2 regions of the Sinorhizobium sp. GQ132 genome follow, and region 1 is predicted to be linked to the other one. Evidence: predicted binding sites of a transcription regulator. Region 1 holds the regulator's gene; the other holds the start of a gene.
The links. The regulator PhoB, encoded in region 1, activates phosphate uptake and scavenging genes when phosphate is short. The targets are predictions, from matches to a motif close to TGTCATNNANCTGTCAT.
Positions count from the first base shown of each region.

Region 2: AC6CIG_RS07615 (LTA synthase family protein) is a predicted target of PhoB. The motif match lies at 2,083-2,099, and genes of this name have one in related genera.

Region 1 is NZ_JCAXDX010000004.1:80,704-85,448, forward strand. It holds gene AC6CIG_RS12090 (aspartate aminotransferase family protein) at 1-697, opposite strand, end outside; gene AC6CIG_RS12095 (GcrA family cell cycle regulator) at 1,107-1,628, shown strand; gene phoB (phosphate regulon transcriptional regulator PhoB) at 1,736-2,419, opposite strand; gene phoU (phosphate signaling complex protein PhoU) at 2,531-3,244, opposite strand; gene pstB (phosphate ABC transporter ATP-binding protein PstB) at 3,334-4,149, opposite strand; gene pstA (phosphate ABC transporter permease PstA) at 4,163-4,745, opposite strand, start outside.
Region 2 is NZ_JCAXDX010000002.1:738,827-743,571, forward strand. It holds gene AC6CIG_RS07615 (LTA synthase family protein) at 128-2,047, opposite strand; gene AC6CIG_RS07620 (NAD+ synthase) at 2,316-3,998, shown strand; gene AC6CIG_RS07625 (TolB family protein) at 4,001-4,745, shown strand, end outside.

The DNA of each region.
Region 1 (4,745 bases):
ATTCATGAGCGAAGAGCTTGCCGGTCCGGCCGACACCGGACTGTACCTCGTCGAGGATCAGAAGCAGGCCGAACTCGTCGCAAAGTTCGCGCAGCCCCTGCATGAATTCCTTCGATGCCGACCGAATGCCGCCCTCGCCCTGGATCGGCTCGACGAGGATCGCCGCGGTTTCTTCATTGATCGCGTTCTTGACCGCCGCGATATCGCCGAAGGGGACCTGATAGAAGCCCGGCGCCTTCGGCCCGAAGCCCTCGATGTATTTCTGCTGTCCGCCGGCGGCAATCGTTGCGAGCGTGCGGCCGTGGAAAGCACCTTCGAAGGTGATGACGTGGAACTTCTCGACGTGCCCCTTGGCGAAATGATAGCGCCGCGCCGTCTTGATCGCACATTCGAGCGCTTCCGCACCCGAATTGGTGAAGAACACCCGATCGGCGAAGGTCACCTGGGTCAGCCTCCGTGCAAGGCTTTCCTGCCCCGAAATCTCGTAGAGATTGGACAGATGCCAGACCTTGTCGGCCTGCGCCTTCAGCGCCTCGACGAGATGAGGATGGGCATGGCCGAGCGAGTTCACGGCGACACCGGCAGCGAAATCGAGATAGCGCGTGCCGTCTTCGGCGATCAGCCAAACGCCTTCACCTCGCTCGAAACGCAACGGCGCGCGCAGATAGGTGTCGTAAAGCGGCGTGGTTGCGGCCATGTCGAGCTCTCCTTCATTCCGGCGGCACGGACCATTCGGCCCGATAAAAATCAAAAATGCCGCCTTGCGGCGGCGACAGGCACTATTCCCATTTCGCACCGCGATGTCAACAAAACCAAGGTTTGCAGGCGCTTTGCGGATGCCGATTCCGAAGCGCGAAAAAATCACACTCTGGGACTTGCAAAAATGCAACGCTCCGACAGCAAGTTGGGGAAAACCGCGAAATCGATTCGGCGCGATTCCGGCGACTCTTGCCACGGAGTCACCCTGCCGGTAGGTTAACATTCAATTACTAGACGCATGCGGCGGACCTAGTCACCAAAAGTATTATCGCGTTGAATCTTCGGGTTTTTCCCGGAGAGCGGTGACGGATTCCGCCATCCCAACGCCGAGAACGGGGAGTGCAGAGATGAACTGGACTGACGAGCGGGTCGAGAAACTGAAGAAGCTGTGGTCGGAGGGCTTGAGCGCCAGCCAGATCGCGGCGCAGTTGGGCGGCGTCAGCCGCAACGCGGTCATCGGAAAGGTTCATCGGCTGAGCCTGCCCGGGCGCGCCAAGGCCGGAGGAAGCACGACCGCTGCAGCCCGGCCCAAACGGGCGACGTCTGCCCCGCGCGCGCCGAACTATGCTGCGCGTTCCGTAACCCGCACCGTGACCCGCACGGCCGGTGCGACCGCGCTCAAGGAAGAGCTCGCAGTCGACCTGGAAATGGACCAGGAGCTGCAGATCGACAGGAACATCGTCCTGCCGATGTCGCGGCGGCTGGAGCTCACGGAGCTTACCGAACGCACCTGCAAGTGGCCGATCGGCGACCCGCTCAAGGAAGAGTTCCACTTCTGCGGCAACGACTCCCCGGAAGCCTCTCCCTATTGCACCTTCCATGCCCGGCTGGCCTACCAGCCCTCCGCCGAGCGCCGGCGCATGCGCTGAGGCGCCTTGCTCATCCCGCTCTGGATGCACGACGAAAATCGGGGCCGGAAAGGCCCCTTTTTCTTTGCCATGCCGCAAGCCGGCACGGGCGCCAGCGACCTTCGGCCTCAGCTCTCCAGCGAATAGCCAGCGCCGCGCACCGTCCGGATGACGTCCGGCATGTTGGAAAAGTTCAGTGCCTTGCGCAGCCGCCCGACATGAACGTCCACGGTCCGTTCGTCGACATAGATGTCGTGTCCCCAGACACCGTCCAGGAGCTGTGAACGAGAGAAGACGCGCCCCGGTGAGGACATTAGAAATTCCAGCAGCCGGAACTCCGTCGGGCCAAGGCGCACTTCGCGACTGCGTCGGTGGACGCGGTGCGTCTCCCGGTCGAGCTCGATATCGCCGCAGCGCAGGAGCGTCGACAGAACTTCGGGCTTGGCGCGCCTGAGCATCGCCTTGACCCTCGCCATCAGTTCCGGCGTCGAGAAGGGCTTGACGACGTAATCGTCGGCGCCGGTGGCAAGGCCCCGCACGCGCTCGCTTTCCTCGCCGCGCGCGGTCAGCATGATGATCGGCAGGCGCTCCGTTTCCGGCCGCTGGCGCAGCCTGCGGCAGAGCTCGATACCGGAAACCCCGGGCAGCATCCAATCGAGGATGAGAAGGTCGGGCAGGCGCTCCTGCAGGCGGATCTCCGCCTCGTCGCCGCGAAGGATCGTATCGACCTCGAAGCCTTCCGCCTCGAGATTGTAGCGCAGGAGAACGCTCAGGGCTTCCTCGTCTTCGACTACGGCAATCTTCGGCAACATTCAGTAGGACTCCTTCCTACGCACGACAGCCGTCATGCCGCCGCGCACGGTGGTAGGCCGCGCCAAGGCGGCCGGAACAAATTCTGCATAGGCACCGGCTGCCGGGCGATCTCAGTCCGTCACGGAACCCAATGTCGACGTCATGTCGTCCTTCGGCCGTTCGCCCTGCGGCTGGGCGCCTGTCGCCATATAGTAGATCGTTTCGGCGATATTGGTCGCGTGATCGCCGATACGCTCGATGTTCTTGGCGCAGAAAAGAAGATGCGTGCACGGCGTGATGTTGCGCGGATCTTCCATCATATAGGTCAGCAGTTCCCGGAACAGGGACGTGTAGATCGCATCGATCTCTTCATCGCGTTCGCGAATGCTGTTCGCCTTTTCCGGCGAACGGGACGCGTAGACGTCCAGGACTTCCTTCAACTGAACGAGCGCGAGCTCAGCCAGGTGTTCGAGGCCGCGCGCAAGCTTGCGCGGTATGCCTGAACCGGCCACGGCAATCACCCGCTTTGCGGTGTTCTTGCCGAGGTCGCCCACGCGCTCCAGGTCCGCGGCGATGCGGATCGAACCCATGATCTCCCGAAGATCCGAGGCCATGGGCTGGCGTTTGGCAATGGTGACGATCGCCTTTTCGCCGATCTGCCGTTCCGCGTCGTCCAGAATGGTGTCGTCGGAAATCACCTTCTGGGCCAGGGCGAGATCGGAATTGACGAGCGCACGGACGGAGTCCGCGACCATCTGCTCGGCAAGACCGCCCATCTCGGAGATGCGGCGCGTGAGATACTTCAACTCTTCGTCGAAGGCGGACATGATGTGTGCGTGAGACATATTCGTTTCCTCGGGGGACGCGCTGTTCTGAATGGGCCTCGTTCGGTCTTGACCGGGAGGGACGGAAAAGCGCCGCCCCTCTCCGGCCATCAGCCGAAGCGGCCCATGATGTAGTCCTGGGTGCGCTGATCGTCCGGGTTGGTGAACATTTTATCGGTATCGTTCTCCTCGACGAGATTGCCGAGATGGAACATGGCCGTGCGCTGCGACACGCGCGCCGCCTGCTGCATCGAGTGGGTGACGATCACGATCGTGAAATTCGCCCGCAATTCGTGGATGAGTTCCTCGACTTTCGCGGTCGCGATCGGATCGAGCGCCGAGCAGGGCTCGTCCATCAGAATGACTTCCGGGCTGACGGCAACGGCGCGGGCGATGCAGAGGCGCTGCTGCTGGCCGCCGGAAAGTCCGGTGCCCGGCTCCTGCAGCCGATCCTTCACCTCGTTCCAGAGCCCGGCCTTCTGCAGGCTCGTTTCCACGATCTCGTCGAGTTCGGTCTTGGTGCGTGCCAGGCCATGGATGCGCGGGCCGTAGGAGACATTGTCGTAGATCGACTTCGGGAACGGATTGGGTTTCTGGAACACCATGCCGACGCGGGCACGCAATTCCACCACGTCGATCGACGGATCGTAGATATCGTCCTCGTCGAGCGTGATCTTGCCCGTTACGCGGCAGTTCTCGATCGTGTCGTTCATGCGGTTCAAGGTGCGCAGAAACGTCGATTTGCCGCACCCGGACGGACCGATCAGCGCCGTGACCGTGTTCTCGCGGATATTGAGGTTGACGTCGAAGAGCGCACGCTTTTCGCCGTAATAGACCGACACATCGTTGCCGATCATCTTGTAAGGCACCGTATTCATTTTCTGCTCAAGAGCCTTTTCGACTGCAGCTTCCGACATGATGTTCATAGTCCTTACCCCACTACCAGCGACGCTCAAAGCGACGCCGCAAGAGAATTGCGCCGAGATTCATGAAGATGAGAAAGATCAGGAGAATGATGATCGCTCCGGACGTACGCTCGACGAAGGCACGTTCTGCCTCGTTCGCCCACATGTAGATCTGCACCGGCAGCGCCGTGGATGGCTCCAGCGGCGACCCCGGAAAATCGACCACGAAGGCGACCATGCCGATCAGAAGCAGCGGCGCCGTTTCGCCCAGCGCATGGGCGAGGCCGATGATCGTGCCGGTCAGGATGCCGGGCATGGCAAGCGGCAGCACGTGATGGAAGATGGTCTGCATCTTCGATGCGCCCAGGCCGAGTGCGGCGGAGCGGATCGACGGCGGCACTGCCTTCAGGGCCGCCCGGGTAGCGATGATGATGGTGGGTAGCGTCATCAGCGTCAGCACGAAGGCGCCGACGAGTGCTGCCGAGCGCGGCATGCCCGCGAAGTTGATGAAGACGGCAAGCCCGAGGAGGCCGTAGACGATGGAAGGTACGGCCGCCAGGTTGTTGATGTTCACCTCGATCAGGTCCGTCAGCCGGTTTTTCGGCGCGAACTCCTCG
Region 2 (4,745 bases), on a different contig from region 1:
GTGGAGTCTGCCACATTTCCCTGCGGGGACGCGGTTCGCTTGGAATCAAGAAGCGTTTCACTGCTTGTCGAAAGCAGTGAACGCTTGTTGATTCCGGGAGGGGATTGGCCGTCCGGGCCGGGTCCGTTCACAAACCAGCGCTATAAAGCTCGGCGTGAGACTTGAAGAAGCGCTCGGTGCTGTAGCGCTTGCCGAACATCATGTCGTGCTGCAGGAAGCGGTAGTCACGCAGCGATGCGGGCACCTTCGGCTGGCGCAGCCAGTCGGCGACGTCCTTGCCGTTCTTGCGGATCAGCATGTAACGGTCGAGGACACGGTAGTGGTCGTAGACCTTGCCGAGGAACCCCGTGTAGTAGGGATGCTCGTAGCCCGCCTGTTTCAGGATCTGGTAGGAAAGGAAGGCCGGGCTGATCGTGCCGATGTTCTTCTTCGGCCCCGTCTTGTTCGACCAGACGACGAGCGGCGTCTCATGCTCGGCCTTCATCTGATCCTTCGGTCCCTTGCGCTCGGCCGTGATGCCCTTCATGTAACCGGTGCTGGAATAGACGGTGTTCAGCGGCGGAAGGTGGTCGCCGAAGAGAACGATGATCGTCTCCCGGTCGCGCTCTTTCGCCCAGTCCATCAGCATCTTGAGGCTGTCGTCGGCTTCCTTGACGCCTTGCGCATAGGTGGCGAGCACCTGGCGGTCGGCTTCGGGAAGATCGCCCTCGACCTTGATCGTGTTCTTCGCATAGCGGTTGGCCTCATAGGGACCATGGCCCTGCAGGGTCACCGCGAAAAAGAAGAAAGGGTCCTCCACCTCGTCCGCCTGGCGGATGATTTCCTTCGTCAAAGACTCGTCCGACGCAAAGATGCCGCGCTTCTGCATGGCCGGCATGTTCTCTTCCGACCGGAACATGTCGAAACCGAAGGCCTTGTAGACGGCTGTGCGGTTCCAGAACCATCCCTGGAAAGGGTGAATGGCGCGCGAAACATAGCCTTCGCCGCGGAAGAAGGTGGCGAGTGAGGGAATCGGATTGCGGATATATTGCTGGTAGGGGATGCTGCCATAGGGCAGGAACGCGTTGGAAAAACCGGTCAGCGCTTCGAATTCGACATTGGCGGTCATGCCGCCGAACTCCGGAGAAAAGACGTTGCCGCCCTGCAGTTCACGGATCGTCGGCATGGGATCGGGCGTGAGCTTCACCTTGGGCAGGCGCGTAGGATCCCAAAAGGACTCGCTCATCAGCACGATCACATCCGGTTTGCCGCGATGGGTCGTGCCGGCGGGAAGCGACTTTACCGGAATCCGGTCGATCGCGTCCGCCATATAGCCGGCCGGCGCGCTTACGTTGGCCATCGGGAGGTTGATGGCAAAGGCAAGCGCGAAGCCGTTGTGGCGGTAGTTCTCGGTCTGGTCCCACATGATGGGGATGACACGAAGCCGGTCACGGATCCACGAGAACTGGTTGTAGTCCATAATGTTCCAGAATGCGACCAGCAGCGGCAGGGCGAATGCGATCCGCATCAGCCGCTCCCGACGTGTCAGCTTGGGAAAGTTCCGCCAGGCGTACCGCAGCAGGAGCGCGCCAACGACGATGGCCGCGATCAAGCCGGCGACGACGCCGACTGCTGTCCACGGCCTGTCCTTCACGAGTACCGGCATCAGCTCCATGATCTGCCGGCCGAAAAGGAAATCGGTCGGATAGAGCGGATCGGACAGGAAGACCTGCTTCTGCTGACTGATGAATGCCGGCACAACGGCGAGCGGCGCGACGAGCAGCGCCGCCTTGTGTTCGCGGCCGAACAGGGCATCGACGCCGAGCATGGCGAGGAAGAACACGGCGACCGTGGTCCAGGCCGGGCGCATGGGATCGGTGAAATAGGCGACGGTGTCGGGCAAGGACCAGCGCACGATCAATTCGACGGTGAAGACGAGCGCCGTCGCAATGAGAAGCGTGAAGAGAGCACTGCGGGCGCCCGACAGGGTTCTCGTATATCTTGCGGAAGAGCCTTGCCCGTCGGCGTAGACTTGAGAGCTGCTCACGGCGGAATCGATACGGGCCAACGGGCGTCTCCAATTTCACAAATATTTCACTCTACCGTCATACGACTGTCATCTTGAACAGGGGATGAATGGCGGAAACGGCGCCGCCGCCGCCAGGTTCCTGTGGCGGCTAAAGAATTTCTGCGCTGCGCTTAACGGTCCGAAAACACGAAGCTTTTTGGATTTTTTCCGCCGGATCTCGATTGAGTGCGGGTTTTTTTCCCCCGGATGCGGTAAGAACAACGCGAACGAAGCATGTATTCGCTGACGAGAGACGACGGGCCCGCTCATGAATGCACAGAAAGCCGCTCCCTCAACGCTACGGATCGCCGTGGCACAGCTCAACCCAACGGTCGGAGACATTGCCGGCAACGTCGCAAAAGCACGCGAGGCGCGGACGGCGGCGGCGCGCGAAGGCGCCGATCTCCTGCTTCTGACCGAGCTCTTCATCTCCGGCTATCCGCCGGAAGACCTCGTCTTGAAGCCCGCTTTCCTGAAGGCCTGCGAGCAGGCGGTGGAGAAGCTTGCGGCGGAGACGGCAGATGGCGGGCCGGGCGTCGTCATCGGCTTTCCACGGCAGGCCTCCGGCCTCCGGCACAATTCGGTTGCAGTTCTCGACGCTGGCAAGATCATCGCTATCCGCGACAAGGTCGACTTGCCGAACTACGGCGAATTTGACGAAAAGCGCGTCTTCGACGCGGGTGAGATGCCGGGCCCGGTGAACTTTCGCGGCGTGCGGATCGGCATACCGGTGTGCGAGGACATATGGGGCGATCTCGGCGTCTGCGAGACTCTCGCGGAGAGTGGCGCCGAAATCCTCCTGTCGCCGAACGGTTCGCCCTACTACCGAGGCAAGGTCGACGTGCGCCATCAGGTGGTGCTGCGGCAGGTGATCGAGACCGGTCTGCCGATGATCTATGCCAACCAGCTCGGCGGCCAGGACGAGCTGGTTTTCGACGGCGCGAGTTTCGCCTTCAACGCGGACAAGTCGCTGGCATTCCAGATGAGCCAATTCGAAGAGGCGGTGGCCGTCTCAGAATGGAAAAGGGGCGCGGACGGCTGGACCTCGGCCAACGGGCTCAAGTCGCGCATACCGGAAGGCGAAGAGGCCGATTACCGCGCTTGCATGCTGGGCTTTCGCGATTACGTCAACAAGAACGGTTTCAGGAACGTTGTCCTGGGCCTGTCCGGCGGCATCGATTCGGCGATCTGCACGGCGCTTGCGGTGGATGCGTTGGGCGAGGAGCGGGTTCGCACGGTCATGCTGCCCTACCGCTACACCTCGCGCGAGTCGTTGCAGGATGCCGAGGCATGCGCCAAGGCGCTCGGCTGCCGCTACGACATCGTTGCGATCGAAGAGCCGGTCGAGGGCTTCCTCAGCGCGCTCTCCGACACGTTCGAGGGAACCGAGGCGGGCATTACCGAGGAAAACCTTCAGAGCCGTACGCGCGGGACGATCCTGATGGCGATCTCCAACAAATTCGGCTCCATGGTGGTGACGACGGGCAACAAATCCGAAATGTCGGTCGGTTACGCCACGCTTTATGGCGACATGAACGGCGGCTTCAATCCGATCAAGGATCTCTACAAGATGCAGGTTTACGCGCTGGCACGCTGGCGAAACGGCACCGTTCCGCCGGGAGCGCTGGGTCCGTCAGGCGAAGTCATTCCGCAGAACATCATCGACAAGGCGCCGTCGGCCGAACTCCGCCCCGACCAGACGGACCAGGATTCGCTGCCGCCTTATCCGGTGCTCGACGACATTCTCGAATGCCTGGTCGAGAAGGAAATGAGCACGGAGGAGATCGTCGCGCGCGGGCATGAAGAGGCAACCGTTCACCGGATCGAGCACCTGCTCTACATCGCCGAATACAAGCGCCGCCAGTCGGCGCCGGGCGTGAAGATCACCAGGAAGAATTTCGGCCGCGACCGGCGTTATCCCATCACCAACCGCTTCCGCGACAGGGGGTAATCATGCGCAGTTCGGTGGAGATCTTCGACATCGCGACCGGCGATACGCGCGTCGTCTGGCAGACGGAGCGGCTGGTCGAGGCACCGAACTGGTCACCCGACGGAAAATTCCTCATCATCAACGGCGACGGCAGGCTTTATCGGCTTGGCTTCGACGGTTCCGAGCCCACGGAGATCGATACCGGCTTTGCCCGGCGCTGCAACAACGATCACGGAATTTCGCCCGACGGCAGCACGCTCGTGATCAGCGACAAGACGGAATTCGGCAGTTCGGCAATCTATCTCCTGCCGGCAGAAGGCGGCACGCCGCGGCTCGTCACACGCAACCTGCCGTCCTACTGGCACGGTTGGTCGCCCGACGGGCGCATGCTGGCCTATTGCGGAATCCGCGATCAGGTCTTCGACATCTACACGATTCCGGTCGAAGGTGGGGAGGAACGCCGCCTGACGCAGGGGCAGGGCCGCAATGACGGGCCGGACTGGTCTGCGGACGGGGAGTGGATCTATTTCAATTCGAGCCGTACCGGCCGCATGCAGATCTGGCGGGTGAGGCCGGACGGCGAGGATCTACAGCGTATCACTGACAGCCCCTACGGCGACTGGTTTCCGCATCCTTCGCCGGACGGCAGGCACCTGCTCGTGCTCTCCTATGACGGCGATGTCTTCGATCACCCGCGCGATCTCGACGTGCGCCTCCGCCTGATGGATGCGGACGGCGGCAATGCGCGCGTACTGTTGGAACTCTTCG